Regions from separate parts of the Streptomyces sp. NPDC048825 genome, predicted to be linked through region 4. Evidence: riboswitches for the same ligand, from Rfam matches in the RefSeq annotation. Region 4 holds a riboswitch; each other region holds the start of a gene.

What was found. A riboswitch is a leader RNA that binds a small molecule or an ion and turns the genes downstream of it on or off. The one in region 4 is predicted to bind cyclic di-AMP.
Region 1: another riboswitch for cyclic di-AMP. It lies ahead of ACGFNK_RS15360 (transglycosylase family protein); the one in region 4 lies ahead of ACGFNK_RS24765 (C40 family peptidase).
Region 2: another riboswitch for cyclic di-AMP. It lies ahead of ACGFNK_RS15825 (NlpC/P60 family protein); the one in region 4 lies ahead of ACGFNK_RS24765 (C40 family peptidase).
Region 3: another riboswitch for cyclic di-AMP. It lies ahead of ACGFNK_RS25320 (M23 family metallopeptidase); the one in region 4 lies ahead of ACGFNK_RS24765 (C40 family peptidase).

What each region holds. Positions count from the first base shown of each region.
Region 1 covers NZ_JBICUR010000005.1:294,384-301,950, forward strand. Annotated here, with positions in the region: gene ACGFNK_RS15350 (cytochrome P450) at 1-1,135, shown strand, start outside; gene ACGFNK_RS15355 (transglycosylase family protein) at 1,372-2,337, shown strand; cyclic di-AMP (ydaO/yuaA leader) riboswitch at 2,543-2,711, shown strand; gene ACGFNK_RS15360 (transglycosylase family protein) at 2,716-3,411, shown strand; gene eno (phosphopyruvate hydratase) at 3,680-4,966, shown strand; gene ACGFNK_RS15370 (septum formation initiator family protein) at 5,057-5,533, shown strand; gene ACGFNK_RS15375 (DUF501 domain-containing protein) at 5,554-6,150, shown strand; gene ACGFNK_RS15380 (exopolyphosphatase) at 6,147-7,109, shown strand; gene ACGFNK_RS15385 (NAD(P)/FAD-dependent oxidoreductase) at 7,533-7,567, shown strand, end outside.
Region 2 covers NZ_JBICUR010000005.1:399,142-406,708, forward strand. Annotated here, with positions in the region: gene ACGFNK_RS15805 (L-histidine N(alpha)-methyltransferase) at 1-247, opposite strand, end outside; gene ACGFNK_RS15810 (PLP-dependent aminotransferase family protein) at 246-1,895, shown strand; gene ACGFNK_RS15815 (NlpC/P60 family protein) at 2,099-3,148, opposite strand; gene ACGFNK_RS15820 (hypothetical protein) at 3,571-3,924, shown strand; gene ACGFNK_RS15825 (NlpC/P60 family protein) at 4,017-5,183, opposite strand; cyclic di-AMP (ydaO/yuaA leader) riboswitch at 5,191-5,363, opposite strand; gene pcrA (DNA helicase PcrA) at 5,636-7,567, shown strand, end outside.
Region 3 covers NZ_JBICUR010000011.1:12,131-19,697, reverse strand. Annotated here, with positions in the region: gene ACGFNK_RS25335 (TnsA-like heteromeric transposase endonuclease subunit) at 1-32, opposite strand, end outside; tRNA gene ACGFNK_RS25330 (tRNA-Met) at 275-348, shown strand; gene ACGFNK_RS25325 (PP2C family protein-serine/threonine phosphatase) at 516-1,613, shown strand; cyclic di-AMP (ydaO/yuaA leader) riboswitch at 1,898-2,053, shown strand; gene ACGFNK_RS25320 (M23 family metallopeptidase) at 2,065-3,087, shown strand; gene ACGFNK_RS25315 (PrsW family intramembrane metalloprotease) at 3,156-4,490, opposite strand; gene trmB (tRNA (guanosine(46)-N7)-methyltransferase TrmB) at 4,572-5,402, opposite strand; gene lhgO (L-2-hydroxyglutarate oxidase) at 5,868-7,073, opposite strand; gene ACGFNK_RS25300 (MFS transporter) at 7,291-7,567, opposite strand, start outside.
Region 4 covers NZ_JBICUR010000010.1:268,452-276,018, forward strand. Annotated here, with positions in the region: gene ACGFNK_RS24755 (ATP-dependent Clp protease proteolytic subunit) at 1-561, shown strand, start outside; gene ACGFNK_RS24760 (hypothetical protein) at 569-880, shown strand; cyclic di-AMP (ydaO/yuaA leader) riboswitch at 1,229-1,416, shown strand; gene ACGFNK_RS24765 (C40 family peptidase) at 1,420-1,893, shown strand; gene ACGFNK_RS24770 (DUF6328 family protein) at 2,047-2,523, shown strand; gene ACGFNK_RS24775 (LysE family translocator) at 2,548-3,171, opposite strand; gene ACGFNK_RS24780 (LysR family transcriptional regulator) at 3,272-4,189, shown strand; gene ACGFNK_RS24785 (ATP-binding protein) at 4,243-4,686, opposite strand; gene ACGFNK_RS24790 (helix-turn-helix domain-containing protein) at 4,973-5,830, shown strand; gene ACGFNK_RS24795 (DUF397 domain-containing protein) at 5,840-6,067, shown strand; gene ACGFNK_RS24800 (8-amino-7-oxononanoate synthase) at 6,048-7,184, opposite strand; gene bioB (biotin synthase BioB) at 7,370-7,567, shown strand, end outside.

The sequences.
Region 1 (7,567 bases), on a different contig from region 4:
GGCCCTCGCTGATCAGCGGCTCAGCAAGAACCCCGCTCACCACGACGAACCCGCTCACGCCAAGGGCAAGACAGGTATCCCCGGTGAGCGCAAAGCCGAGTTGATGACTCATCTGCTCAATATCGATCCGCCGGATCACACACGGCTCCGGCGGCTCGTGGCCAAGGCGTTCACCCCGCGCCGTGTGGCCGAATTCGCGTCGCGCGTCCAGGAGTTGGCCGACCAGCTCATCGATCAGTTCGCGGACAGGGGCAGCGCCGATCTCATTCACGAGTTCGCCTTCCCGCTCCCCATCTACGCGATCTGCGATCTGCTCGGCGTCCCCCGCGAGGACCAGGACGACTTCCGGGACTGGGCGGGGATGATGATCCGGCACGGGGGAGGACCGCGCGGCGGCGTTGCCCGGTCCGTGAAGAAGATGCGTGGCTATCTCGCCGAGCTCATCCACCGCAAGCGTGCAGCGCTCCCGGACGAAGCCACCCCCGGCGAAGACCTCATCTCCGGACTCATCCGCGCCTCCGACCACGGCGAGCACCTCACCGAGAACGAGGCCGCCGCCATGGCCTTCATCCTCCTGTTCGCCGGTTTCGAGACCACGGTCAATTTGGTGGGCAACGGGGTGTATGCGCTGCTCACGCACCCCGAGCAGCGGTATCGATTGCAGAAGTCCCTGGCAGCCGGAAAAACGGACCTCCTCGAAACCGGCGTCGAGGAGCTGCTCCGGTACGACGGCCCCGTGGAGCTGGCCACCTGGCGGTTCGCGACGGAGGCGGTCACCATCGGCGGGCAGCACATCGCGGTCGGCGACCCCGTACTCGTCGTACTCGCCGCCGCCGACCGTGACCCCGAGCGGTTCGACGACCCCGACACCCTCGACCTCGGCAGACGCGACAACCAGCACCTCGGTTATGGGCACGGCATCCACTACTGCCTAGGCGCACCCCTCGCCCGGCTGGAGGGCCGGACCGCACTCGCGACGCTCCTCACCCGCCTCCCCGATCTGCAACTGGCAGCGGATTCAGCGGATTTGCGGTGGCGTGGGGGACTCATCATGCGCGGCCTGCGGACGTTGCCCGTCAGCTTCACCCCCACTTCGCCCGGTCTCAGCGCCGGCGAAGCCCGGACTCAAAACTGACGAACCCCCAGCTCAAAGCTGACGTACCCTCAGGTCCGTGATCTTCACGTGATCTGCGCTACATCTACTGGTGACAAGTGATCGGGTCCCACTAGGTTCACGCGAAAGCGGACCTCATCAGTCTCATTGGTCACACCCATGTCACACACTGTCGCGTGAAAGGCAACCGCATGCTCTCCGGGAACGGTCGACACCGTCGCCCTCGTCAGGCGCCGGCTCTCTTTGTGGCGGCAGGGGTGACCGGATCGGCCATCGCGATCCCCCTCCTCGCGGCGAGCAGCGCGAGTGCCGCCAGTGGTGCGACCTGGGACGCGGTCGCGGAGTGCGAGAGCGGCGGCCGGTGGAGCGCCAACTCCGGCAACGGGGAGTACGGCGGCCTCCAGATTGCCCAGGGGGAGTGGGAGCAGTACGGCGGTCTCGACTACGCGATGAGGGCTGACCTGGCCAGTCGCTCGCAGCAGATAGCCGTCGCCGAGAAGATCCTTGCGGACAAGGGTACGAGCCCCTGGGCGACCTGTGGACTGGTCGCGGGCCTGACACAGAACTCCGACTCGGCCGACGTTGATACGGGCCTGGCGCAGGACTCGCCCACGCCGACCTCCACTCCGCCCACCGAGGCGGACTCCGGATCGGGCTCCGATTCGGGGCGGACGTCAAGTGACGACTTCCTAAAGGATGATTCGTCCGACAGTTCCGACTCATCCGATACATCCGCTGATTCGGGATCGTCCGGTAGGTCCGGGTCGTCCACCGCCACCTCGCGGGATTCCGGCGGCGACTCCACCGCCGAATCACCGGACCTCGACAGCTCGCCCAGTCCGCCCACAGGCGCGACGAATGAGGGCGACTCGGGCAACTCCGGCCAGAACGCCGACTCTTCGACCGGAGAGAGTGAGAGCACAAACACAGAGGAGGGCGCCGGCCGTCATCGCGGCGGCAGCGCCGAAGAGGACGCCGATGCCTCCCGTGCGGACGACTCCACCGGCCGGCATGCCTCTCGCGCGGACCGCGCCTCACGCGATGCGGCGGACGCTGCGGACGGCTCGTACACCGTCCGTTCCGGAGACAGCCTCTCGGCAATCGCCGACTCCCTTGACCTCCAAGGCGGATGGCCCGAGTTGTACTCCGCGAACAAGCACACTGTCGGCGCCGATCCGGACCTCATCCTCCCCGGTCAGCGCCTTGAACTCGGCGCAGACTGAGTGGTGTGCAAGGTGCCGAACCAGGCCAAAAGTGGCGGCAGTTCGTGCCGGATGTCCGGTTTGGTGAAAGTGAGACATGGATCTCAAAGGCCCTGATCGTCTTTGAAATTCGGCGGATCGCATGTTTACGGTCGTGACCGCTCGCCACAGCGGGCCCCGACGGACGTCACGCCGAATCCTGCCAACGGCCGTACGGGAACAGTCGTCGCGTAAAGCGCCGTAGGCAGGAGCGGGGGACCCAAGGTAAGTGCCGGGCCCGGTCGTCGAGACCGGGTGCGGCTTGGGGTGAAGTCGTGCGGAGCGATCCGCACGGCCGGGCAACTCACCAGGCCCGAACCCGACAGCTCACCTCGTAGGCGTCGGTGAGGGGATCTCTTCATGCTGCTTTCCGGCAAGGGCAAGCACCGTCGCCCGTCCAAGGCCACCCGCATAGCCACGCTCGCCGGTGTCACCGGTGCCGCCATCGCCGCCCCGCTGATGGTGTCGGGTACGGCCTCCGCCGCCACCGCCTCCGAGTGGGACGCCGTCGCGCAGTGCGAGTCGGGCGGCAACTGGTCCATCAACACGGGCAACGGCTACTACGGCGGCCTGCAGTTCTCCGCCTCCACCTGGGCCGGCTACGGCGGCACGAAGTACGCCGCCACCGCCGACCAGGCCAGCAAGGCCCAGCAGATCGAGATCGCCGAGAAGGTCCTCGCGGGCCAGGGCAAGGGTGCCTGGCCGGTCTGCGGCAAGGGTCTGTCGAGCGCCGCGTACACCGGCGGCGGCTCCTCGGGCTCCGGTGCCGCGCAGGAGAACACCCAGCAGTCCCAGCAGCAGAGCGCCCCGGCCCAGGAGGAGCGCGCCTCCCGCTCCGCGGACCGCCCGGCTGCCAAGAAGACCGTCACCACCCCGACCGGCAAGAAGGTCAAGAAGGGTGACGGCGAGTACAAGGTCGTCAAGGGTGACACCCTCAGCGAGATCGCCACGGAGAACGACGTCAAGGGCGGCTGGCAGAAGCTGTTCAAGCTGAACGACGACATCGTCGACAACGCGGACGTCATCTATCCGGGCCAGCAGCTGCACCTCAGCTGAACTGAGCCCCGGCTCAGCTGAAGCCCGGCCCCCAGAGCGGCTGAAGCCGAGCCCCCAGCGGTCCCGCCCCGGTGCGTCTTCCCCCGTACGCACCGGGGCGGGACTTTTTGTTCCGTTCGGAAACATTTTGCTTTCGGTTAGGTCCATGAGAGGGGCGGACGGCTGGCCGATCGCCCGGAGCCGGTTAGGCTCGTCATCGCGGAGCCGCCGCGGCTTCGCGCTGTGCGGGCCCAGCGGCCCGCGTAACCGCGTCACATCCCAGAAGGAGATGCTCGTGCCGTCCATCGACGTCGTCGTAGCCCGGGAAATCCTGGACTCCCGAGGCAATCCCACGGTCGAGGTCGAGGTCGGCCTCGACGACGGCAGCACGGGTCGTGCCGCCGTTCCGTCCGGCGCCTCCACGGGCGCCTTCGAGGCTGTCGAACTCCGCGACGGAGACGCCAACCGCTACCTCGGCAAGGGTGTCGAGAAGGCCGTCCTCGCCGTCATCGAGCAGCTCGGCCCGGAGCTCGTCGGTTACGACGCCACCGAGCAGCGGCTGATCGACCAGGCCATGATCGACCTGGACGCCACCGACAACAAGGGCTCGCTCGGCGCCAACGCCATCCTCGGCGTCTCCCTCGCCGTCGCGCACGCCGCCTCCGAGGCCAGCGACCTCCCGCTGTTCCGTTACCTGGGCGGGCCGAACGCGCACCTGCTGCCCGTACCGATGATGAACATCCTGAACGGCGGCTCGCACGCCGACTCGAACGTGGACATCCAGGAGTTCATGATCGCCCCCATCGGCGCGGAGTCCTTCTCCGAGGCGCTGCGCTGGGGCGCCGAGGTCTACCACACCCTCAAGAAGGTGCTGAAGACCAAGGGCCTGTCCACCGGCCTCGGCGACGAGGGCGGCTTCGCCCCGAACCTGGAGTCCAACCGCGCCGCCCTCGACCTCATCATCGAGGCCATCAAGGAGGCCGGTTACCAGCCCGGCGAGCAGGTGGCCCTCGCGCTCGACGTCGCCGCCTCCGAGTTCTACAAGGACGGCTCGTACCTCTTCGAGGGCAAGTCGCGCTCGGCCGCCGAGATGACGGAGTACTACGAGGAGCTCGTCGCCTCGTACCCGCTCGTCTCCATCGAGGACCCGCTGTTCGAGGACGACTGGGCCGGCTGGAAGGTCATCACCGACAAGATCGGCGACAAGGTCCAGATCGTCGGCGACGACCTCTTCGTCACCAACCCGGAGCGCCTCGCCCGCGGTATCGAGGAGGGCTCCGCCAACGCCCTGCTGGTCAAGGTCAACCAGATCGGCTCGCTGACCGAGACCCTGGACGCCGTCGAGATGGCCCAGCGCAACGGCTTCAAGTGCATGATGTCCCACCGCTCCGGCGAAACCGAGGACGTCACCATCGCCGACCTCGCCGTCGCGGTGAACTGCGGCCAGATCAAGACCGGCGCCCCGGCCCGCTCGGACCGCGTCGCCAAGTACAACCAGCTGCTGCGCATCGAGGAGATCCTCGACGACGCGGCGGTGTACGCGGGCCGTTCGGCGTTCCCCCGCTTCAAGGGCTGACCTACACAGGCACCTCCTTGCCTACGTCCCCGTACACGGTCCCGTACCGTGTGCGGGGACGTACGCGTGTATGAAGGGGAGGCGGGTGACATGGCCGGGAAGGACCGGGACCGGTTCTCCACCGCGACCAGGCTGCGGCTGCTCGGCGAGCAGACGGCGGCGCGCGTCTACCGCTCCCAGACCAGGCGTCAGGCCCGCCGCTCCCGGCTGACCGGGCGGGCCGCGCTCCTCGCCCTCGTCCTGTGCACCCTCGTCGTCGCCCTCGCGTATCCGACCCGGCAGTACGTCTCCCAGCGCGCCGAGATCGCCGAACTCGAGCGGGAGCGGGAGCAGGCCCGTGAGCAGGTCGAGCAGCTGCGCGACCTCAAGGCACGCTGGCAGGACGACGCGTACGCCGAGCAGCGGATCCGCGAGCGCCTGCACTACGTGAAGCCGGGCGAGACCGGCTACATCGTGATCGATCCGCACGCGGCGAAGAAGTCGCGTACGACGCAGGGGGCGGCCGCCCGCCCCTGGTACGCCAATGTCTGGGACGGGGTCGACAAGGCCGACCGCGCCGACCAGTGAATGCGATGAGAAAGACAGTTATGGAAACCCCTCCGCCTCCCACCCCGCGAACCGAGCCCACCGACGCGGACGTCGAGGCCTTCAAACAGCAGCTCGGCCGCCCGCCGCGAGGCCTGCGCGCGATCGCGCACCGTTGCCCGTGCGGTCAGCCCGACGTGGTCGAGACGGCTCCGCGGCTGCCGGACGGTACGCCGTTCCCGACGACGTACTACCTGACGTGCCCTCGGGCCGCCTCCGCGATCGGCACCCTCGAGGCGAACGGCGTCATGAAGGAGATGACGGAGCGGCTGGCCGCCGACCCCGACCTGGCCGCCGCGTACAGCGCCGCCCACGAGGACTACCTCGCCCGCCGCGACGCCATCGAGGTCCTGGAGGGCTTCCCGAGCGCGGGCGGCATGCCGGACCGGGTGAAGTGCCTGCACGTGCTCGTGGCCCACTCCCTGGCCGCGGGCCCCGGCGTGAACCCGCTGGGCGACGAGGCGCTCGCGATGCTGCCCGAGTGGTGGTGGAAGGGGCCGTGCGTGATGCCGTCCCAGTCCCAGGAGGACATCGTGAAGCCCGGCGCCAACGGAGGCGGGTTCTTCAGCACCGAGGAAGAGGAAGGTGGCAAGAAGTGACACGCGTCGCCGCCGTCGACTGCGGTACGAACTCCATCCGCCTCCTCGTCGCCGACGCGGACCCATCGACCGGCGAACTCATCGACCTGGACCGGCGGATGACCATCGTCCGGCTCGGCCAGGGCGTCGACCGGACGGGCCGCCTCGCGCCCGAGGCGCTGGAGCGGACGTTCGCCGCCTGCAAGGAGTACGCGGCGATCATCAAGGAGCATGGAGCGGAGCGCGTCCGCTTCGTGGCGACCTCCGCCTCCCGGGACGCCGAGAACCGCGATGACTTCGTGCGGGGCGTCCTGGACATCCTGGGCGTAGAGCCCGAGGTCATCACCGGTGACGAGGAGGCGGAGTTCTCCTTCACGGGCGCGACCAAGGAGCTGAGCGGCCGGGCGGACCTCGCCAAGCCCTACCTGGTCGTGGACATCGGCGGCGGCTCGACCGAGTTCGTCGTCGGCGACGACCACGTACGCGGCGCACGCTCGGTCGACATCGGCTGCGTACGCATGACGGAACGCCACCTCCTGCACGGCGGAGTGGTCGCCGATCCGCCGACTCCCGCTCAGATCAGCGCCATTCGCGCCGACATCGAGGCGGCCCTCGACCTCGTCGAGCAGAGCGTCCCCCTGCGCGAGGCCCGCACGCTGGTCGGGCTCGCGGGTTCCGTCACCACGGTGTCGGCCATCGCGCAGAACCTCCCGGCGTACGACCCGGCCGCCATCCACCACTCCCGGGTCCCGTACGCCCGCGTCCGCGAGATCACCGAGTCCCTCCTGACCTCCACCCACGCCGAGCGCGCCGCGATCCCCTCGATGCACCCGGGCCGCGTGGACGTCATCGGCGCCGGCGCCCTCGTACTCCTGACGATCATGGAGCGGATCGGGGCGGAGGAGGTCGTCGTGAGCGAGCACGACATCCTTGACGGGATCGCTTGGAAGGCCGCAGAGGATCTTGAGCAGGCCTCTTAAGCTACCCATGGGTAGTAACGCCTGAGCGGTTCCGGTAACGTATGAGCGTGCTTGAGGGACCCCGGAAGCCCTCTCGGAAACGTCCCGCCGAGAAAGTTCGTGAAGTTCTTCACAAGGAAATCTGCCCTGCTGGGGGACGTTTTTTGACGTCTGAGGCGGGTCAGGGGTCGTGCGGGGTCCCGGAGCGCGTGCGCGAGGCCGTTAACGGGGTGCCGGCAGGCGGGGGAATGAGCGACTGGTTCAGCCGGGTCGCAGGCCCAAAGAGCAGCTCACGCGGTGTTGACAACACCTCAAAGCCCCCCATGGTTCCCCCGCGGAGGCGGGGGGCGGGAAATGTGGGCCGGGCAGTGTAGCAGAGGGTGCGATGGAGCTTGTGAAGGGGCGCACGAGCTACCCCCCTGAAGCGGGTGGATACTCGATGGCATGAGCACCACGGAGCGTCCCAGGATCCTCGTAGT
Region 2 (7,567 bases), on a different contig from region 4:
GGGCGCGGGCCTGGGCGAGGGATGCAGCTGAGACGTCCACCGCCGTGAAGTGCGCCTCCGGGCTCGCCTCGACCAAGTGGACCGTCTGGGCGCCCACTCCGCAGCCCACCTCCAGGACCTCGCTGCCCGCGGGGTAGGCCGTGTCGGCGTGGAGCAGTTGCGCCAGGGTGTCGGCCTGGTCGCCGAGGCGGCGGGTCTCGTGGGCGGAGTAGCCGTGGACGTAGTCGATGGGTGTGGTGGTGGTCATGAGGCGAGCCTCGTCCGAGAATGGTCCGGTGGACAGGTCCAATGGGCGTGCTGTTGAGGGAGCCAAAGATGTCCAGGACGGGGACGTGACTGCCGGTTCCGACTTCCTGCAGCTCGACATACGGGATGCGCCGCTCGGCGGGCGGGCCGACTGGCTCGCCGGGCGGTTGCGGCGCGCGATAGCCGACGGGCGGCTGCCGCTCGGGAGCCGGCTTCCCGCGACGCGTGTGCTCTCCGCGGAGTTGCGAGTGTCGCGCGGGGTGGTGACCGAGGCGTATCAGCGGCTGTCGGAGGACGGGCATGTGGAGGGGCGGGGGCGAAACGGGACCGTGGTGGTGGCGGTGCCGGTCGGCGTGGCAGAGCCTGCGGCCATGACAGTGGCTTCGGGCATGGCAGAGCCTGTGGGCGTGGTGGGCAGACGGGTGCGGGGAGCGCCAGTCGGCTTGGGCGCGGGTGTACGTCGCCTCCGGCCGACTCATCCGCGCCAACGGCCTGTCGCCGCCGCTCTGTTCGGCCTTCCGCCGGGCGAGGACGTCTTCGACCTGATACGTGCCGCGCCCGCGCGGATCGATCTGTCGCCCGGAGTGCCCGATCTGGCGGCGTTCCCGCGGGCGGCCTGGCTGCGGGCCGAGCGGGAGGTACTGGGGGAGCTGGCGGCGGTCGGGTTCGGGTACGGGGATCCGCGGGGGACTGTGGAGTTGCGGCAGGCGGTCGCGCACTGGCTGGGGCGGAACCGGGGGATCAGGGTCGAGCCCGATGAGGTGCTGATCGTCGCGGGGACCGCACAGGCGCTCGCGCTGATCGGCGGCGTGCTGCGCAAGGACGGGGTCGAGGAGCTCGCTGTGGAGGATCCCGGATCGCTCGGGATTCGACAGCACCTGGCGAACCAAGGACTTCGTACTCCGCCGGTGACGGTCGACGGCGAAGGCGTGCTCGTATCCGAACTGGCCGAACCGGGCGATCACCGGGCGGTGTTGCTGACCCCGGCTCATCAGTTCCCGACCGGGGTTGTGCTCGGGGGCGCGCGGCGCCGGGAGTTGCTGCGGTGGGCCGAAGGCGGCGGCCTGGTGGTCGAGGACGACTACGACGCCGAGCACCGTTACGACCGGTCGCCCGTACCCGCGTTCCGGTCGATGGCGCCGGAGCGGGTCTGTTACCTGGGGAGCGTGTCGAAGCTGCTCGCGCCGGCGCTCCGTATGGGGTGGATGGTGGCCCCGCCGCGGTACCGGGACGCATTGGTGTCGGCGAAGCGGTTCGCTGATCTGGGGAATGCGGTGTTGCCGCAGCTCGTGCTGGCCCGGTTGATGGAGTCGGGGGAGTTGGAGCGGCATCTGCGGCTGCTGCGGCAGCGTCATCGTCGTCGGCGGGACGCCATGATCAAGGCGATAGGGGCGCATCTGCCGGGGTCGGTCGTGCACGGGGCCGCAGCTGGGCTGCATCTGCTGGTGACGTTCGAGGGGGTCGGTCGCGCCGACACCCACCTCACCGCAGCCGCACTGGCCCGCGGCGTCAAGGTGCACCCGCTGTCGTGGCACCGGCAGCGGCCGGGAGGTTCGCCGGGAGTGCTTCTGGGATACGCGGCGACTGCGACGACCGCGATTGAGGAAGGCGTGGCCACGGTGGGGGAGGCGCTGAGAGAGGTGGCATAGGTGGGCGCCCCGTCAGAGGCGCGGGGCTGTATCACTGTGCGGCTCCGCCGCGTGGGCGCGACCAGCCACAACCGACCCCGCACCCGAGGTACTTCCTGAGGGGGGGCCTGGGGCGTAGCCCCCGGCCCCCCAGGGATGATTGGGCCTCCGCCCGAACGCAGCCGAGAGCGGAGGAGGGTAAGGGCGGCGGGGGCGAGGCAACCTCACACCACCCTCGTGGCCCCCGCGAACGGCATCTCGTCGAGCGGAGCGAGCCGCACAGGCGCCGAAGGATTAGGCGCGTGGATCATATGCCCGTTCCCCACGTAGATCCCCACATGGCTGATGCCGGAGTAGAAGAACACCAGGTCCCCAGGCCGGAGGCCGGCGCGCGAGACGCGCTCCCCGGCGTCGATCTGGGCATACGTCGTCCGAGGCAGCGAGATCCCCGCGGAGCGGTACGCGGCCTGCATGAGGCCCGAGCAGTCGAAGGCATCGGGACCGGTGGCACCCCACACGTACGGGCTGCCGAGCTTCTCGTATGCGTACGAAATGGCGGCCGCCGCCCGGGAGTTGGGAGCGGCATCGGTCGATCCCGGAGCCGGCGGAGCGGAGCGTGAGGAGCGGGCCGTGGCGGCGTCGTCCGCGCCGATCCGTGCGCGCTGTTCGTCCGTCAGGCGGGACAGCAGCCGGCGGGCCTCGCCGAGCTTTCCCGTGACCGTCTTCTTGTGCCGGTTCAGCGCCGCTTGCTGGGACTTGAGCGAGGCCAGCTCGACATGGGCGGCCCCGCGCAACTGCTCGATCTCGCGCAGTTGGCCGCGTACGCGCGAAACGGTCGAGGCCTGCCGGCTGCCGGCGCGTTCGGCGAACGCGGCCTCATCCAGGTACTGATCGGGCTCCGAGGAGAGGAAGAGCCGCAGCGCGGGGTCCAGCCCCCCGTCCCGGTACTGCGCGGCAGCCACCGAACCCAGCGCGTCCCGCTCGGAGTTGAGCCGCTCCGTCCTGCGGGCGGCCTCGTCCTGGAGGGAGTCCACCCGCTCCTCCGCCTTGTCGGCCTTCTCCTTCGCCCCGTTGTACTTCTCGGTGGCGATCTCCGCCTCCTGGTACAACTTGTCGACTTTGGCCCGCACCTGATCCGGGGTCAACCGTGGCTCGGCGTGCCCCGCCCCGTCGAAAGAGGTGGCGCTCGCCGCGCCCGCGAGTGCGATCGTGAAGGCGGTGCGGGCCGTATTGCCACCGAGCGAGCGCTGTCTTGGCTTGCGGTGCGCTGCCACCTGGACCACTTCCTTCCCGAACGGGCCGGTCACGCGTCCGGCGGCGGCCCGCACAGGGGGAGCGGGCCGCCGCCGGATCTTCTCGGCGGTGATGTCCGGCTGCCGCCCCTGGTCCGGACGGCGGTGGGGAGCCGGTCACCTGGGGAAGGACGCTAAACCTGAGCGTGCCGGCTCGGTAACGCCATGTACGGAACTGACGGGACTGAGCCGCGAGATGACCGTGTACGACCGTGATCCCGGCCTGACGGCGCCGAGTTGCCGCGAGGCGTTGACCGATGCAGCAGTCGTGGAGGACCGGGCGGTTCGGCGGTGCTATGGGGCCGTCAGTGTCCGTAGGCGTCCGTCAGGGCCTGTACGGGTTACGCCCAGCGGCGCGGGGTGGTGTGAGGCCGTGCACGAGCCCCCGGTTAGGCTCCGGCGTCATGGACGTACTCATCCATCTCTTCGTCGCCCTGCACATCATCGGTATCGCCGCACTCCTCGGCGGCTTCCTCACCCAGATGAAGGCGATGGGCGAGGGCACGGCCCGCTTCGGCCCCGCGATGCTCCACGGCGCGTTCACCATGCTCGTCACGGGCGTGATCCTGGTCGGCCTCAACCAGGCCGACGACCAGGCGGTCAACAACATCAAGATCGGCGTCAAGCTGGCGTTGCTGATCGTGATTCTGGGTCTCGTGTATGTGAAGCGGGACGAGGAGAAGGTGGACAAGGGCTTGTTCGGCCTGGTCGGCGGGCTGACCACCGCGAACATCTTCATCGCGGTGCTCTGGACCTGACGGCCTGAAGAGCCTCAAAAGCGGCCCCTTGAAGAGCCCCAAACGGGCTCACGCGCGCGTGCACCCCGAAAAGGGGCCCACGCGCGCGTGCCTCACGCCGGACGGACCACGCTGTGGATCGGCATGTAGTAGATCGACTCCTCGCGGACATACGCACCCGGCTTCGGGGCGTGGATCATCATGCCGTCGCCGAGGTAGAGGCCGACGTGGCTGATGTCGTCGTAGAAGAAGACGAGGTCGCCGGGCTGGGCGCTGGCGACCGAGACCTGGGTGCCCACCTTGACCTGGTCCCAGGTGGTGCGCGGGAGGGTGACGCCGGCGGCTTTCCAGGCGGCCTGGGTGAGGCCGGAGCAGTCGTAGGAGTCCGGTCCTGACGCGCCCCAGACGTACGGCTTGCCGGTCTGGGAACGGGCGAAGGCGATCGCCTTCTCGCCCTTGGCGGTCGTGGTGCCCGCGGAGGTGCCCGTGCCGGTCGAGGTCCCCACGTCGGTGGAGGGCGTGGGAGTCGGCTGGGCCTGCTGCTGCTGCTGCTGCTGTTGGCGGCGCAGCTCCTCCGCGGCCTGTTGCTGCCGCGCCAGCTCCTCCGCCTTGCGCTGGGCCTCCTCGCGCTTCTCCCGCTCGATCGCCGCGAGCCGCGCCTTTTCCTCGGTGGTCAGCTGCGAGAGCAACTGGCGCGCCTCGGCGAGCTTCCGCTGAACGTCCGCCTTGGACGACTTCAGGGTGTTCTCGGTCTTGGTGAGCGCCTGAAGGCTCTCAGAGGCCTCCTGACGCTTCTGCGTCATCTCGGACTGCTGCGTCGCATAGTCATCGACGGCCTGCTGCTGGCGGCTGGTCAGCCGGTCCATCAGCTGGTTCTGGTCGAAGTAGTCCTGCGGGTTGTCCGCGAGCAGCAGGGACGCGGTGTCAGGGGCGGCGGCGCCCGTACGGTACTGCGCGGCGGCGAACGTACCGAGCTCCTCACGCGCTTCGTTGAGCTTCTGCGTGCGGGAGGCCACGTCGTCAAGGAGGTTGTCGACCTTCTTGCGCTGCTTGCCGGTCTTCTCCTTGGCACCGTTGTACTTCTCGGTCGCCGTCTCCGCCTGCTGGTAGAGGTCGTCGACCTTCTTCTGGACTTCGTCGAGGCTGGGCTTCGGCTCCGCCGAGGGCGAAGCGTTCGCCGTCTGCGACAAGAGGGCCACCGAGGTGAGAGCGGCGGTGGCGAGGGCAGGGGTCCGTATGCCCATGGGACTGGACGACCGCGCTTTGCGGTGTGGCGCCACGAAGGCGACTCCTTCCGTGCTCCGCCTACCGAGTTAGCTGTCGGGTTCGGGCGTGTGCTTCGGAAGGTTTGCCCTACGGTCTTTGTCCCCTGAGGGAGTTGGACCGATTCACCCCAAGGTCGGTGGGTCCCCGGCTCCGGGTGGCCCGCAAGGGCGTACCGGACTCGGCGGGAGCCGCACGGCCCGGCGACGTTCGCCGGTGGGGGTCGAGCGGCCCACTGCGAAAGCTAACCAACTCGTGTGGCTCCTGTGAAGGTTGATGTGCGAATTGTCCGATACGTTTTCGTGACCTTAGCCTCAGGCGCCATGATCCGTCGCCGACCGTGACAGGACGGTCCTGGAGAGTGAGAGGATTCCTGGCAGGCTCGTACCGGCAGAGCCTTCAGGGTTTTGAGCGCAGCTTTTCAGGGCGGCCGCGAGGTGTCAGTGGGGGAGCCTAGACTCGGAGAGCGATGAGCAGCCTCTTTGATGACAGCTTCCTGGCGGACCTCAAACCCTCGCGGGACCACGAGGAAGAGCCCCCGCCGCAGCCCGAGGACGAGCACGTACCGGAGCAGGTTCCGGACGATCTGTTCGGCGGGAAGTTCGACGTGCCGCCGGACCGGGAGGCCTACTACCGCGATGGTGCCCCCCGTCCCCATGTGGACGCGGCCGCGCTTCTGGAGGGGCTGAACGACAACCAGCGCGCGGCGGTCGTGCACTCCGGCTCCCCCCTGCTCATCGTGGCCGGCGCCGGGTCCGGCAAGACCCGTGTGCTCACGCACCGGATCGCGTACCTGCTCGGCGAGCGGAAGGTGCACCCGGGCCAGATCCTCGCGATCACGTTCACCAACAAGGCCGCGGGCGAGATGAAGGAGCGCGTCGAGCACCTCGTCGGCCCGCGTGCGAACGCGATGTGGGTGATGACTTTCCACAGCGCGTGCGTACGGATCCTGCGGCGGGAGTCGAAGAGGCTCGGCTTCACGTCCTCGTTCTCGATCTACGACGCCGCCGACAGCAAGCGCCTCATGGCCTTGGTCTGCCGCGACCTGGACCTCGACCCGAAGCGCTTCCCGCCCAAGTCCTTCAGCGCCAAGATCTCGAACCTCAAGAACGAGCTGATCGACGAAGAGGACTTCGCGGCACAGGCCTCCGACGGCTTCGAGAAGACCCTCGCCCAGGCGTACGCGCTCTACCAGTCGCGACTGCGCGAGGCGAACGCCCTCGACTTCGACGACCTGATCATGACGACGGTCAACCTCCTGCGTGCCTTCCCGGACGTCGCCGAGCACTACCGCCGCCGCTTCCGCCACGTCCTCGTGGACGAGTACCAGGACACGAACCACGCCCAGTACGCCCTCGTACGGGAACTCGTCGGCACCTCCGAGCACCCCGTGGACGTACCCCCGAGCGAGCACGACGTGCCGCCCGCCGAGCTGTGCGTCGTCGGTGACGCCGACCAGTCCATCTACGCCTTCCGCGGCGCGACCATCCGCAACATCCTCCAGTTCGAGGAGGACTACCCGGACGCGACGACGATCCTCCTGGAGCAGAACTACCGCTCCACACAGACGATCCTGAGCGCGGCGAACGCGGTCATCGAGCGCAACGAAAGCCGCCGCCCCAAGAACCTGTGGACCAACGCGGGCGCGGGCGCGCGCATCACCGGCTACGTCGCCGACACGGAGCACGACGAGGCGCAGTTCGTCGCCGACGAGATCGACCGGCTGACGGACGCCGGTGAGGCGAAGGCGGGCGATGTCGCCGTCTTCTACCGTACGAACGCCCAGTCCCGTGTCTTCGAAGAGGTCTTCATCCGCGTCGGCCTGCCCTACAAGGTCGTCGGCGGCGTCCGCTTCTACGAACGCAAGGAAGTCCGGGACGTCCTCGCGTACCTGAGGGTTCTCGCCAATCCGGAGGACTCCGTACCGCTGAGGCGGATTCTCAACGTCCCCAAGCGGGGCATCGGTGACCGGGCCGAGGCGATGATCGACGCACTCGCCTCGCGGGAGACGATCAGCTTCTCCCAGGCGCTGCGCCGCGTCGACGAGGCGTACGGCATGGCGGCCCGCTCCACGAACGCCGTCAAGCGGTTCAACACGCTGATGGAGGAGCTGCGGACCATCGTCGAGTCGGGCGCGGGCCCGGCCACGGTTTTGGAGGCCGTGCTCGAACGCACCGGCTATCTGGCCGAGTTGCAGGCCTCCACGGACCCGCAGGACGAGACCCGCATCGAGAACCTCCAGGAACTCGCCGCCGTGGCCCTGGAATTCGAGCAGGACGCCGGTGAGGGCGAGGCTGCGGGCGGGCTGTCGGACTTCCTGGAGCGGGTCGCGCTCGTCGCCGACTCCGACCAGATCCCGGACGAGGAGGAGGACGGCTCCGGCGTCATAACGCTCATGACC
Region 3 (7,567 bases), on a different contig from region 4:
GCCGTCGCAGACTCCTGACTGCCAGCCCTCACGCTTGTACGCTTGGTAACCATGAGCTGACCGTAGGAAGCCGCCCAGGACCAAGAGGCCGGATGACCGAGAAGTTCCCGGGACTGACCACCACCGACCACAGGCGTTGCTAACGCGCGTCGGAAGATTGCTAGCCGACTGCTAGAGATCGACCGACACTGCTAACGCGGACCCGGAACCTACAGCAGGCGGCGAAAACGCGTGTGCTGAGCGTCCCGCGGATGGCGTACACTGGTCTTACCGACGCGGGGTGGAGCAGCTCGGTAGCTCGCTGGGCTCATAACCCAGAGGTCGCAGGTTCAAATCCTGTCCCCGCTACTGAACACTCAGGGCCGGAACCTACGGGTTCCGGCCCTGAGTGCTTTCCGGGTTCCCGACGGTCCTGTCCCCCATGGCCCGCTCACCCACTCGGCCCGCACAGGTCGCCCCCCGACCACCCGCCGGGAAACCTGTGACCGAGCGCGGTGAAGGGCGGGAGAGCAGTGGTGGGGCCCGGAGAAGTGGAGACTGGTGGGCGGAGGATCGCTGACCTCCGGACTCTCGTCCGTGCGCTCCCTGTGCTGCTGATCATCGCGGGCGTCTGCTACGACTTCCTCACCCCGCCCCCCTTCACCGCGGTGCCCTTCTTCACGGTCGCCCCGCTCGTCGCCGCGCCCCTCTCCACGTTCGGCAACACGCTGCGTACCGGACTCGTGGCCGTCGCCGCCCTGTCCCTGCTGCACATCAGAGGGCCCTTCGACGTGGGCTCGGCCACCGAGGTCGCCACCGCGACGGCGGTCGCCGTGCTGGCCCTCGCCATCAACCGCCTCGTACGCCGCAGTGACCAACGTCTCGCCTCCGCTCGCGAGATCGCGGAGGCGGCCCAGCGCGCCGTACTGCCCGAACCGGCCGAACGGATCGGCGGGCTCGACATCGCGGCGCGGTACGAGGCGGCGCAGGCGGACGCGTTCATCGGGGGCGACCTGTACGCCGTGCAGGACACCCCGCACGGCGTACGGCTCGTCGTCGGCGACGTACGGGGGAAGGGCATGGGCGCGGTGGCGGCCGTTGCCGTGCTCATCGGGGCCTTCCGGGAGGCCGCCGAGCAGGAGGCGACCCTGGAGGCGGTGGCGCAGCGGCTGGAGCGGGCGCTGGTGCGCGAGGCCGCCCGGCGAGGCGGCCTCGAGGCGGTCGAGGGCTTCACCACCGCCGTACTCGCCGAGCTCCCGCACGCCGACGCCGTCGTACGCCTCGTCCACCGTGGTCACCCTTGGCCGCTCCTGCTGTACCGGGACGGCTCGCTGGACACGCTGCGGTCCGAGGACCCCGCACTGCCGCTCGGGATGGGCGAACTGGGCCCGTGGCCCGACCGGGCGCAGGAGGTCCCGTTCCCCGGCGGGGCCACCCTGCTCTTCTACACGGACGGGGTGACCGAGGCCCGGGACCGGCACGGCGTCTTCTTCGACCCGGCTCAGTGCCTCGCGGGCCGGACCTTCCACGGACCGCGGGCGCTGCTCGCCACGCTCGTGGAGGAGGTCGTCCGGCACACGGGAGTCGGCGGCGCGACGGACGACATGGCGCTGCTGGCGGTCAGGAGGCCGTGAGGCGGGTTCTTGAACCGCCCCGGGTCTGATGCCTGCGGGGTCAATATCACCGGTAGTAGTCGGACCAACCCACTCCGGTTAGCAACTGAAACATTGTCAACAGAAGTCACAGCAGTGAATTACCCGCGAGTCAGGATCAACTCGCCCGATTCATCCCGCTCATGACCTGAAAGTCCAGGCCAAGACCGCCAACGAATCTCCGGAACAGCTTGGAATCCGGTGCCTGCCTCTATTAACGTTCGATAACGCAGCGCGGTCGTCCCAGCCGTCACAAGAGTCGGCTCCGTGCGCACGCGCCGAATCCCGCAAGGGAACCGGGGAACCACCACTTGGGGTGAATCGGGCGTCGTTCCCGGTGGAGACACCGTGAGCGACGCGCGTAGGAGACCTTCCTGCTCCGAACCCGTCAGCTAACCCGGTAGGCGACAAGGAAGGAAAGGAGTGCGCCTACGTGGCGTCCAACCGGCCTGCCCCCCAGACTTCGTTCGCGCCGAGTGAGCAGCAGCCCGACTCATTCGGCTACGGCAAACGCCAGGACGAGGAGACCTGGGAGGAGTGGAACCCCACCGAGGATTCCCTCAAGCCCGTTCGCGGCAGGCACCGCGTCGGCAAGCAGCGCGGCGGAGGCCTTGCGCGCAGCTCCACGGTTCTGGGCGTCGGAGTCATAGCTGCCGTCAGCGCGGGCGGCATGGCCAGCGCGCAGACCGGCAAGCCGCCGGTCTCCATCACCCTGCCCGACCTTCCCCTGATCTCGGACGACCCCGAGGAAGAGGAAGAGGCCGGCTCCGCGACACCGCTCACCCAGGCCGGTCTGACCACGGCGGACGCCGAGCAGGGCAACTCCGACGCCGGCGAGGCCCTGCGCGCCCGCATCATCCTGCAGGCCGAGCGGCAGCAGGACCAGGTGGACCGCGAGGCCAGGCAGGCCGCGGCGACCGCCGCCGCCAAGAAGGCCGCCGAGCAGGCCGCCAAGGAGCGGGAAGCTGCCCGGGCCAAGGCCGAGGCAGCCAAGGAGAAGGCGGCGGAGGAGGCCCGGCAGAAGGCCGAGGCGGAGCGCCTCGCCGAGCTCGCCAGGAGCTTCGCGCTGCCGACGTCCTCGTACACCATCACCTCGACCTTCGGTCAGTCCGGCGCCCTGTGGTCCTCCGGGAGCCACACCGGCCTGGACTTCGCCGCCCCGTCGGGTACGCCGCTCAAGGCGGTCCACAGCGGCACCATCACCGAGGCCGGCTGGAACGGCTCGTACGGCTACCTCACGAAGCTCAAGCTCGACGACGGCACGGAGATCTGGTACGCCCACCAGTCCTCGATCAGCGTCAGCGTCGGCCAGAAGGTCAGCACGGGCGAGGTCATCGGCCGCGTAGGCGCGACCGGCAACGTCACCGGGGCGCACCTCCACATGGAGGTCAAGACGTCGGGCGGCGACGGAATCGACCCGATGGCCTGGCTGCGGAGCAAGGGGCTCAACCCGTAAACCCGTAGGTCAGCTCTTCGACGCCATCCGCTTTTCGGACGAGAAGCGGATGGCGTCCTGCTTTTCGCCTAGTTCCGGTAGGGGTTGTAGGCCGGGTCATACGCCGGGAAGGGCGACGCCTGCCCGTAGGCGTTCCCGTACGCAGGCCACGGTGGCGGCACCGGGAGTGGTGCCGTGGACCGGGCCGCGTACGCCAGTGCGGGACGGGCCAGCTCGCGGCGGGCCCACAGCTCGTGGAGCAACTCCCGTTCCCGTACGACGAAATCGGCGCCCGCACGGCCGCGGCGCCCCCGGTGGCGCAGGAACGCGAGGGACGTCGCGTAGGCCTCGTACTCCGCAACCGCCCGCCCCGCCGGGCGCCCGCCGTGATACGTGGCGTACTCGCGGGCCAGTCGCCGCGCCTTCATCGAGCCGAGCACGAACGGCTCGGGAACGGTCAGCCAGCCCGCCATGGCGTATGCGGGCAGCTCGGCGCGCACCGTACCGAGCTCACGCTGCCGCGTCCAGATGACCAGCCAGGTCAGCAGGCCGAACGCGGGCACCATGAACGCCGCGTACACCGCGAAAAAGCCGTATGTGCCGAAGGTCGACGAGCCGTTCCAGAGGGCGTGCATGCCCATCGCCAGCAGCAGGCCCGCGAAGGGCAGCAGTACGCGTCGTATGTGCTGGCGGTCCGCCGAGAGCGCCGCGATGCCGAAGCCGATGCCGGTGAGCACGGTGAACAGCGGGTGCGCGAAGGGCGACATGATCACGCGTACGAAGAAGGTGGCGGCGGTGACGGAGGCGATACCGTCCCCGCCGCTGAGCTGGTCGGTGCCGAAGGCGGTGCCGAGGTAGAGGATGTTCTCGGTGAACGCGAAGCCGGTCGCGGTGAGCCCGGCTATCACCACGCCGTCGACGATCCCGGTGAAGTCCCGTCTGCGGAACAGGAAGACAAGTAAGACGGCGGCGGCCTTCGCGCTCTCCTCCACGACGGGCGCTATGACCGTCGCGCCGATCGTGTCGGCGCTCGACGGGTCCGCGGTGGCCGTGGCTATCCAACGCGTCGCGAAACTGTTCGCGACGATCGCTATCAGCGCCGCCGCGCAGGCGCCCCAGGCGAACGCGAACGTCAGGTTCCGCCAGGGCCCCGGCTCGACCCGGTCCAGCCAGCGGAACGCGGCGATCAGCAGCGGGACGGGCAGCACGGCAAGGCCAAGGCCCACCAAAAAGCCCTCGGTGCCGGTCTGTTCGCGGACCAGGGCCAGGATGACGAGACCGGAGAGGGCGAGCAGGGTGATCAGCGCGCCGTAGCGCACCCACCTGCGGCGCCACCAGTGTGTATGCCGCCGGGTGCCTCCGGCGTGGGTGCCGGGAGGTGGTGGGTACGCCGGGTACGCCGGATACGGGGGACTGGTGGCCACAACATCGACCCTAACCAGGGAGGGGCTGGGCTTGCGACGGTACGTTTGCGCTCCGCTGGGTTCGCTGGATTCGGACGGGCTTTATGGGGTTCTGGGTGGGGCGTCGTGCGGGGTGCTGCGCGGCACGCGGTGGAACAGCAGGTCGTGCACCACATGTCCCTTGTCCAGGCCCTGGCTCTCGAAACGGGTCAGCGGGCGGAAGTCCGGACGGGGCGCGAAACCGCCGCCCGGCCGGCTGTTCTCGAAGTCCGGGTGCGCGGTGAGGACTTCGAGCATCACCTCGGCGTACGGCTCCCAGTCCGTGGCGCAGTGCAGCAGCGCGCCGGGCTTGAGGCGGGACGCGGCGAGTGTGAGGAAGTCCGGCTGGATCAGGCGGCGCTTGTGGTGGCGCTTCTTGGGCCAGGGGTCCGGGAAGTACACGCGCAGTCCGCTCAGGGAGTCCGGCTGGAGCATCTCCCTGAGCAGGATGATCGCGTCGCCGTTCGCGACCCGGATGTTGGACAGCCCGTGTCGGTCCGCGAGATTGAGCAGATTCCCCTGGCCAGGGGTGTGCACGTCGACGGCGAGAATGTTGGTGGCGGGATCCTCGGCGGCCATCTGAGCGGTGGCCTCGCCCATCCCGAACCCGATCTCCAGCACGACGGGCTTGTCGTTCCCGAACAGGTCGGTGAGGTCGATCTTCCGCCGGCCATCGATATCAAGCCCCCACTTTGGCCAGAGCCGTTGCAAGGCGTCGGCCTGCCCATGCGTGACCCGACTCCGCCGCGGCTGAAAGCTACGGATCCGCCGCTCGAAGTGGGACCCTGCGGGGTCGGCGCGGGGGCCGTCGGGGAAGCGGGGTTCGCCTTTGGCGCGGGGGTGGGGACGGCGGGGTTCTTCGGTGTTTTGGCGCTCAGACACAGTGCGGTTCATTTTACGGAGCGGGTTGCCTCCGGCGGTTGGGCGGGTGGGTTCGTTTTCGGGTGCGGGTGCGTTGTGGCTGGTCGCGCCCCGCGGCGGAGCCGCTGATGTCACAGCCCCGCGCCCCTTGGGTGGGTGGTGGGTCGGGGCCGTGGGCCGGTGCGTCAGCCCGTCGCAGGGTGGGCATACGGCCCTTCGTCTGACACAGGGCGCAGGTGGTCTGAGACAGAACCTACGCGACGGGCATACGACGCACCGGCCCACGTCCCCTCCCGCCGGTGGGAGGGTGCGGGCACGTTGTGGCTGGGGCGAGTGGAGCCGCAGGCTTTTGCTTTTCAGGGGCGCGGGGAACTGCGCGACCAGCCACGACGCACCCGTAGCCGCGACACGACCTGTCACCCCCACCCCCTTGCGGGGGGCCTGGGGCGCAGCCCCAGTTTCGGGAAGGGGCGGGGCTGGGGAAAGAAACCCCCGCGGTCACCCCAACGCCTCCAGAACCCTCCGCCCCACCTCACGCCCAATCGGAAGCGAAGCGGTAGCCGCAGGGGACGGCGCGTTCAGCACATGCACCGTGCGCGGCCCTTCCCGCAGAAGGAAGTCGTCCACCAACGTGCCGTCCCGAAGGACCGCCTGGGCGCGAACGCCCGCAGAAGCCGGAACCAGGTCATCCTGAGTAACCGCCGGCAACAAGCGCCGCACAGCCCCGGCAAACGCCGCCTTGGACAAAGACCGCCGCAGCTCACCCCCGCCATACCGCCAGTGCCGCCGAGCTATCCGCCAGGCTCCGGGCCAGGCAAGCGTCGCCCCCAGCTCCCGAGCCCGCACGGTCCGCCAGTCATACCCCTCACGGGCCAACGCCGGCACAGCGTTCGGCCCGATGTGAACGCCCCCGTCGATCCCGCGCGTGAGATGCACCCCGAGGAACGGAAACGCGGGATCCGGCACCGGATACACCAGCCCCTTCACCAGCCAGGGCCGCGCCAGCGAGTAGTACTCCCCCCGGAACGGCACGATCCGCATCCTGGGCTCGTCCCCTGCAAGGCGAGCGATCTCGTCACAGTGCAGCCCCGCACAGTTGACCAGCACACGCGCGCGTACGACGTCTCCATCTCCCGTACGAACAGCGACCCCGAGATCGGGCCGCCGGTCGATGTACGTGACCTCCGCCCCGTACCGAATCTGCGCCCCCGAGGCGTCCGCGAGCTGCCGAGCGACGCCCACGAAGTCGCAGACACCGGTCGTGGCGACATGAATGGCGGCAAGCCCCTGAACCTCCGGCTCGTACTCGGCGATCTGGGACGCCCCCAGCTCCCGTACCGGAATGCCGTTCTCCCGCCCCCGCTGCACCAGCGCATGCAGCCGCGGCAACTCGTCCCGCTCCGTGGCGACGATCAGCTTCCCCGTAACGGCATGCGCGATCCCGTACTCCGCGCAGAACTTGACCATCTCGGCCGCGCCCCGCACGGCATACCGCGCCTTGAGGGACCCGGGCCGGTAGTAGATCCCGCTGTGGATCACCCCGCTGTTGCGCCCCGTCTGGTGCTGAGCCGGCCCCGGCTCCTTCTCCAGCACCATCACCCGAGTCCCCGGCGCGGCCCGCGTAATCGCATAAGCCGTGGACAGCCCAACGATCCCCCCGCCGACCACGACCACATCACAGTCATAAACGATCACGCGTCGCACCTTCCCACCTCCCACTTAGATAGTGCACTGCGCCACTGACAACGCGCTGAAACCCCGAAAATCGGCGCAGGGGCCCCGCCGCCCCGATTGAGGGCCGTAGGCCCGAATGGGGCGCGGGGCTGTGTCGATTTGCGGCTCCGCCGCGTGGGCGCGATCAGCCACAGACAACCCACAGCCACAAAACCACACCAACCGGGCAGACGCGAAGGACCCAGCTCTACGCGGGAGCGACCAGCAACGGCCGAGCCCTCTCCCGCAGCTCCACCACCCGCGGCTCATCCCCATACGGCTCCAGCCGATGCAGAAGATCCTTCACGTACTCCGTGGTGCGGGCCGAAGAGATCCGCCCCGCCACCTCCACCGCCCGTACGCCCTGCTCACACGCGGCGTCCAGGTTCCCCGACTCCAGCTCGGCAACCGCGGACACCACGAGACGCAGGCCGTGCGACCGCACGAACTCCTCCGTCGGCTTCGACAGTGCCTGCTCGGTGAAG
Region 4 (7,567 bases):
CCGTACTCGAAGCTGCTGGAGGAGCGGATCGTCTTCCTGGGGACACCGATCGACGACACGTCGGCGAACGACGTGATGGCGCAGTTCATGCACCTCGAGTACCAGTCGCCGGACCGCGACATCTCGCTGTACATCAACTCTCCCGGCGGCCAGTTCAGCGCGATGACCGCGATCTACGACACGATGCGGTTCGTCAGCTGCGAGGTGGAGACCGTCTGCCTGGGGCAGGCGGGGGCCGCCGCCGCGGTACTGCTCGCGGCCGGTGCGCCGGGGAAGCGGTCCGCACTGCCGGACGCACGCGTACTGATCCACCAGCCGGCGCTGCCCGAGCCGGTGCAGGGCCAGACCTCCGATCTGGCCATCCAGGCCGAGGAGTTGATGCGCACGCGCAGGATGCTCGAGGAGATGCTCGCCCGGCATACCGGCCAGAGTCAGGAGCGCATCAGCGCGGACATCGAGCGGGACAAGATCCTGGAGGCACCGCAGGCACTGGAGTACGGGCTGGTCGACCGCATCATTCCGAGCCGCAAGAACTCGCTCACCGCCCCCGGCGCGAGGTGAACGGCGGATGCTCCCACCCGAGTTGCCCCCGCTGCCGGCGCTGACCCGGGCGGAGGGTGAACTGGTCGACCGTTACCTGGAGGTGCTCGATCTCCTGGGCCGGATCAATCCGGCGAACCGCGGCGACACCTATGGCGGACTGCGCGCGGCACAGGCACTGGTCACCAAGGCCACCGCGCTGCGCGATGCGCTGAACCTGATGCACCAACGCGGCGAACACGAGTTGCACGCACCGACCCTGACGCGGGCTCTGCGGGTCCTCGACGGTGAGCGCCGGGCGGCCCGCGTCACCTTGCCGCCGGAGACCTCCGACATCTGACGCCCACCGAGCGGCCCGGGGGCTCCGCAGGCGACTGAGGGGGCGTCCGGGCAAGATGTGAAACGGACCAAATGACGTACCCCTGAAAGGAGTAGACGGAGGTACGTTCAAAGGCCCCCGCAACTTGCGCAGCGCGCGTACTCAAACACCGGAATCAGACATTCCGGTGCTGGTACGAGGGTCCTCGACCCCCTCGACGCTCGTTCGACAACAGGCCTGTCCACCCGAACGGGTGAGTGGTGAGTAAGCCCACAAACCGCCGATTCCGCTCGGACTTTCCGACATTCGTGCGTCAAGATCCCTTCCGACGACAAGCCCCCGCCACAGCGGCGGGGCGGTCCGGGCGGACGCCGAGTCCTGCCGCCGCCCGGATGACGGGTCGACAGAAGTGGATCGGCAGGAGTGGAGGACCCAAGCACGACGGGCCGCCGGAGACTTCCGAGTGGTCCTTGGGGTGAAGCCGCACACCGCGGCCGGGCAACTTCGCCAGCCCGAATCCGACAGGTCATCCTTCACAGGCGGCTGACGAAGGGTTGCGCATGTCTGCGCTCAATCGTGTCCCGTCGCTGTTGACCAGGGCCGGTACCGCCTCGGCTCTCACCGTCGCCGTTGTCGGCGGCAGCGTTGTTGCCCCCGGTCTCACATCCGACGCCGAAGCAGTAACCCCAGCGAAGAAGGCACTTCAGGTAGCGGCCTCCAAAAAGGGGTCCCCGTACAAGTGGGGAGCCACGGGGCCCAGGCGCTTCGACTGCTCCGGGCTCACGCTCTACTCGTTCAAGAAGGCGGGGAAGAAGCTGCCCCGTACGGCCGCGCAGCAGTACAACAAAACGCGCCACATCTCGGCTTCGAGCCGCAAGCAGGGAGATCTGGTGTTCTTCCACTCGGGCCGGAACGTGTACCACGTCGGCATCTACGCCGGGAAGGGACGGATCTGGCACTCCCCGAAGACCGGGGACGTGGTGAAGCTGCAGAAGATCTGGACGAAGAGCGTCTGGTACGGCCGGGTCAGGTGACGCGCGTGGGGTGGCGGCGGTCATCGCCGCCACCCCACGGGGCGTGATTCGGGCGGCTGACGGGATACTCATGGATCCATGGCCCAGCAACCGCCCAGCGACCGAGAGCCCGACGAGCGACGTCCGGGCGACGAGCGTCCGTACGCCCAACGGATGGAGCGGCGCGAGACACCGCTCGAGCGCGCCGACCGCAACTTCATCGAACTGCTCCAGGAGTTGAGGGTCACCCAGACGGGCGTACAGATCCTCTTCGCATTCCTGCTGAGCCTCGCGTTCACCCCGCGCTTCCCGGACCTCGACTCGGTGCAGCGCGCCACGTACATCACGACGCTGCTGCTCGCGGTGCTGTCCTCCGTGCTCCTCACGGCACCGGCCGCCCTGCACCGCCGGCTGTTCCAGCAGGGCGCCAAGCCGCAGATCGTGGCGGTCTCCTCGCACCTCGCCCAGATCGGGATGGGTGTGCTGGCGTTCGCGCTCACCGGCTCGGTCCTGCTCGTCGTCGATGTGACGGCGGGCCGTCTCGAAGGGATTCTGGCCGGCGCGGCCACCATGGTGATCTGCTTCGGCCTGTGGGGGCTCGTGCCGCTCTTGATGAAACGGGCCGGCAGCAGGAGCCCGGACGATTCCTGAGCCCTGCCGGCCGGGCTCTCCGGCTCAGGCGAGCACCGTTTCGAGAACGAGTCCCAGTCCCAGCACCGTAAGAGCGGTTCCGGTGACGGCCTCGATGACCCGGGCTGTACGCGGCCTGCGCAGCCACCGGCCGAGCCGGTCCACGAGCAGCGCGACCGCCGGGAACCAGATCAGCGCGAGCGCGACCACGATCAGCGCGAGGACCAGCGTCCGAGGCATCGCGGGACTTCCGACTGGTACGAACTGCGGCAGCAGGCTGAGGAAGGTGATCGTCGCCTTTGGGTTGAGGGCGTTGGTGACGAAGCCCTGCCGCAGGGCTCCGGCCCCGGACACGACCGGCGCCTCCTCGGCCCCCGTCGTACGCCTGCCGCGCACCGACTGCAGCGTCCGTACGCCGAGATAGAGGACGTAGGCACCACCCAGTAGTTGGAGCGCGCGGAACAGCGGAGGCACGGTCGTCAGCACCGCGGCCACCCCGACGACGGCGAGGGCCGTGTGGACGAGCAGCGCCGCCGCGATCCCGAGCGCGCACGCGATACCGGCCCGGCGGGAGACCAAAGCGTTGCGGACCACGACGGTGAAGTCGGCACCGGGCATGGCGACCAGGCCTGCGGCGACCCCGGTGAAGGCGATGAGCTGTCCATCCATGAGCACCAGCGTGCCCGCTCCAAGCCTTCAGCAGGTATGTGCATTATCCTGGGCCAGCCTTAAGTAATTCTTTAGTCCGCACTTGGGCCGGGAGCCTCGCATGTACGACCCCACGCGGCTCGCGGCGCTGGTGGCGGTCGCCGAGGTCGGCTCGATCACCCGCGCCGCCGAGCGCCTCGGCTACACCACGCCGGCGCTCTCCCAGCAACTGGCCAAGCTGGAGCGGGAGGCGGGCACGGCGCTTCTCGTACGCCACCATCGCGGCGCCCGCCTGACCGGCGCGGGCGAACTCCTCGTGGCCCGGGCACGCCGGGTGCTGGACGAGATGGACCGGGCGCGGCTCGAACTGGCGCGCCTGACCGGGCTGTCCGGCGGCAGGCTGCGGCTCGGCACTTTCCAGACGGCCGGGATCCATCTGCTGCCGCCGGTGCTGAGCGCGTTCCGCCGAGCCCATCCTGATGTGGAGCTGACCGTGGCGGACTACGAGCCGCCGGCCGGCATCGCCGCGGTGGCCGCGGGCCAGGTGGATCTGGCGCTGACGCACGGCTACGAGCCCGCGGCCCCCGTCCCGCTGCCCGCCGCGGTGTCCGCGGAGCCGGTCCTGGTCGAGGAGCTGGTGCTCGTGACCGCCCCCGGGCACGCCCTGACCAGCGGCTCGTCGCGGCTGCCGCTGACCGGTCTTGCCGGCCGGCAGCTGATCAGCATGGCCCCGGACCACCCACCCCGACAGGGCGTGGAGGCCGCGCTCGCCCGCGCGGGCGCCACACCCTCGGTCCTCGTCGCGACTCCCGGCTACGCCCTGGTGGGCGCCCTGGTCAGCGCGGGCCTCGGCATCGCGGTGGTCCCGGAGATGGTCGCCAGAACCGCCGCCACTCCGGTGAGCATGCGCCTCCTGGAGCCGGGCGACCTGCGCAGGACGGTCTCGGTCGCCTACCGCACCGACGAGCAGGCACCCGCGGCTGACGCCTTCCGCGCGCTGCTCCGCGGCGCTTTCGGCCGCGCGTCCCAACGGACCTGACGGTCAGCGCCCTTGAGGGTCCGCAGCCGACAACCCGCAGTCCCCGCAGCCCCTCAGTCGGCAGAGACCGGCTGAACCGGAGTCGTCCAGGGCAGCGTGATCGAAACCGTCTTGCCGCCCTCACGAGTGGGCCGGACCGTCAGCTTCCCCCCGCACTCGGCCGTGAGGAAGCGGATGATCACCATCCCTCGGCCGTTGTCCTGCTGGACGGCCGCAGGGAGTCTCTTCGGGAAGCGTGGATGGCTGTCGGTCACGCCGATGAGCAGTTGCTCGTCACGGTCGAGCGTGAGGTCCACCGTGAAGGTCGGTGACTGGCCGAGGGTGTGCTGCACGGAGTTGGTGGCGAGCTCGGAGACGATGAGACGGACGGTGTCGGCGACATCCGTGTCGGACGGAAGGCCCCATTCGGCAAGGACGTTGGCGACGTAGGTGCGGGCGGCGGAGACCGAGGCGGGATCGCTCGGCAGAGTGACGGATGCTTCCAGGTGGTCTGCCATGGCGACGTCGTCCCTTTCCCACGGGACCGGAGTCCGACACGGAGCGGAGGTTCGAGTACGGTCCCGGACTGGTGCTGCGCGCCAGACTGCCACTACCGGGCCGGTCTCGGTGCCGATCCACCAAGATATGCATATATCTGTCGCTCGAAGCGGTGAACTCTCCGACGACCGACCGTATTTGGGTCGCGCCCAGGGTGGTCATTCGGACGGGTGACCGGGTCGTCTTCTGCCGTCGCCGCGACCCCCGACGCTATAGCGTCGGCGCGACGGTCGGAAGGAGACGACCATGCAACACGGTCCCGCAGTACGCCGCCGCAAACTCGGCGCCGAGCTGCGCGCCCTGCGCACCCGCGCGGGTCTCACGAGCGGCGAGGCCGCCCGGCGCGTCGGCTGGCACCAGTCGAAGGTGAGCAGGATCGAGACCGGCCGCAGCGGGGTCAAAGCGGCGGACATACGGCGACTCCTCGACGCGTACGACGTCCGGGACCCGGAACTGCTCGAGTTGCTCGTCGTGCTCGCGGGCGCCTACGGCGACGGCCGGCACCGCTGGTGGAATGCCTACCGGGGTCTGCTGCCGCCCACGTACCGCGACTTCATCAGCCTGGAGTCGCAGGCCGGCGCGATGCGCACGCTGGAGAACTCCGTGGTTCCCGGGCTGTTGCAGACACCGGAGTACGCCCGTGAGGTGACGCGGGCCGCCCTGGACGGGCTGCCGGACGGCAAGGTCGACGCGCTGGTGGAGGTGCGCCTCGCCCGCCAGGAGGTGCTGCGCTCGGAAACGCCGCTGCGGCTGAGCGCGGTCCTGGACGAGGGAGTGCTGCGGCGGTCGGTCGGCGGACCGGAGGTGATGGCACGGCAGTTGAGGCGTCTGCGGGACGCTGCCCGACTGCCTCACGTGCGGATTCAGGTGCTGCCGTTCGGAGTTGGGGCCCATGTCGGGGTGACCGGGCCTTTCGTTATCTTTTCATTTTCGACCACTTCTGATCTGGATGTGGTTGTTCTCGACCACTTGACGAGTAGCCTCTATCTCGAAAGGGAAGAGGACGTTCAGGCCTACACCGAGGCCTTCAACTCCCTTCAGATCCACGCCCTTTCTCCCGAGGACTCGTTGGATTTCATCGCCGGTCTGGCTGACGGCGAGTAAGGAGGCACCATGTCCACCCCCCTGCCTCGGTCCGTACCTTCCAGCACCCGTCTGCACGGTGTGCGGTGGCAGCGCAGCAGCCGCAGCACAGGAATGAACAACTGCGTCGAGACGGCCTGTCCGGCCTCCGGCCCGTGTGCCGGACTTCTCGCGGTGCGCGACTCGAAGAACACTTCGGGTCCCGCGCTGCTCTTCGCGCCCTCGGCCTGGGAGGGCTTTATCGACGCGCTGCGCTGATCACCCGTACGGCATGGTCGAGTTGCCCGTCGGTGAGGTCCGCGCGGGCGGTGAGCCGCAGCCGTGAGATTCCGTCCGGCACCGACGGGGGACGGAAGCAGCCGACGGCCAGTCCCGCCTCGCGGCAGTCCGCCGCCCAGCGCACGGCCTGCTCCGGCGAGGATGCGCGCACGGAGACGACGGCGGCGTCCGGGCGTACCGCTTCAAGGCCTTCGGCCGTCAGCCGGGTGTGGAGCTGCATCGCCACGGCACGCGCGCGTGCCGCCCGTTCCGGTTCCCGGCGCAGCAGCCGCAGGGCCGCGAGGGCGGCGCCCGCGGCGGCCGGGGCCAGACCGGTGTCGAAGATGAAGGTGCGGGCCGCGTTGACCAGGTGGTCGATCACGTGGGCCGGGCCGAGGACGGCGCCGCCCTGGCTGCCGAACGACTTCGACAGGGTGACCGTCGTGACGACGTCCGCCGCCCCCGCGAGTCCTGTCGCATGCGGTGCGCCCCGGCCGCCGTCACCGAGCACGCCGAGCCCGTGTGCGTCGTCGACGACCAGACCGGCGCCGAACTCCCGGCATGCATCCGCGAGTTCAGCGAGCGGAGCCGCGTCGCCGTCCACCGAGAAGACCGTGTCGGACACGACGACGGCGGGTGCGGAGTGCGTGCCCAGCACCTTGCGTACGGCGTCGGGGTCGGCGTGCGCGACGACCTGCGTGGTGCCCCGCGCGAGACGGCAACCGTCGATCAGCGAGGCATGGTTGCCCGCGTCCGACACGACGAGAGAGCCGTGCGGCGCCAGCGCGGTGACGGCGGCGAGGTTGGCGGCATAACCCGAGGAGAAGACGAGCGCGGACTCGAAGCCGCAGAACTCGGCCAGCTCACGCTCGAGTTCGGCGTGCAGCTCCGTGGAGCCGGTGACCAGCCGGGAGCCGGTGGCGCCGCCTCCCCACACCTGTGCGGCATGCGCGGCTGCCTCGGTGATCTCGGGGTGCCGGGCCAGGCCCAGGTAGTCGTTGCTCGCGAGATCGAGCAGCGGGGACTGAGCAGGGCGTGGGCGCAGGGTGCGGACGAGTCCGGCCCGGCGCCGCGTACGCGCCTGTTCGTCGATCCACGCGAACGGCGATCCCGCCATGTGTCCTCCGGGCCTTGAGGGTCTTGCTTGAGGGTGCGTCCTGCAGACGGTGCTTTGTAGGCAGTGCACAGACCCTAGCCGCCCGGCCCGCCACCCATGATGTGGAAAAAACCACACCTCGAACGGGCTGTCTTGTACGAACTCTCCTTGGCCCCGCCCCCTCGCATAGGCCAGGATCTGACCCCATGGACCTGCTGAACACGCTGGTGGACAAGGGGCTTCGGCGCGAGCTGCCGACCCGCGAAGAGGCACTGGCCGTGCTGGCCACCTCCGACGACGAACTCCTCGATGTGGTGGCCGCGGCCGGCAAGGTAAGGCGGCAGTGGTTCGGCCGAAGGGTGAAACTCAACTATCTGGTCAACCTCAAGTCGGGCCTGTGCCCC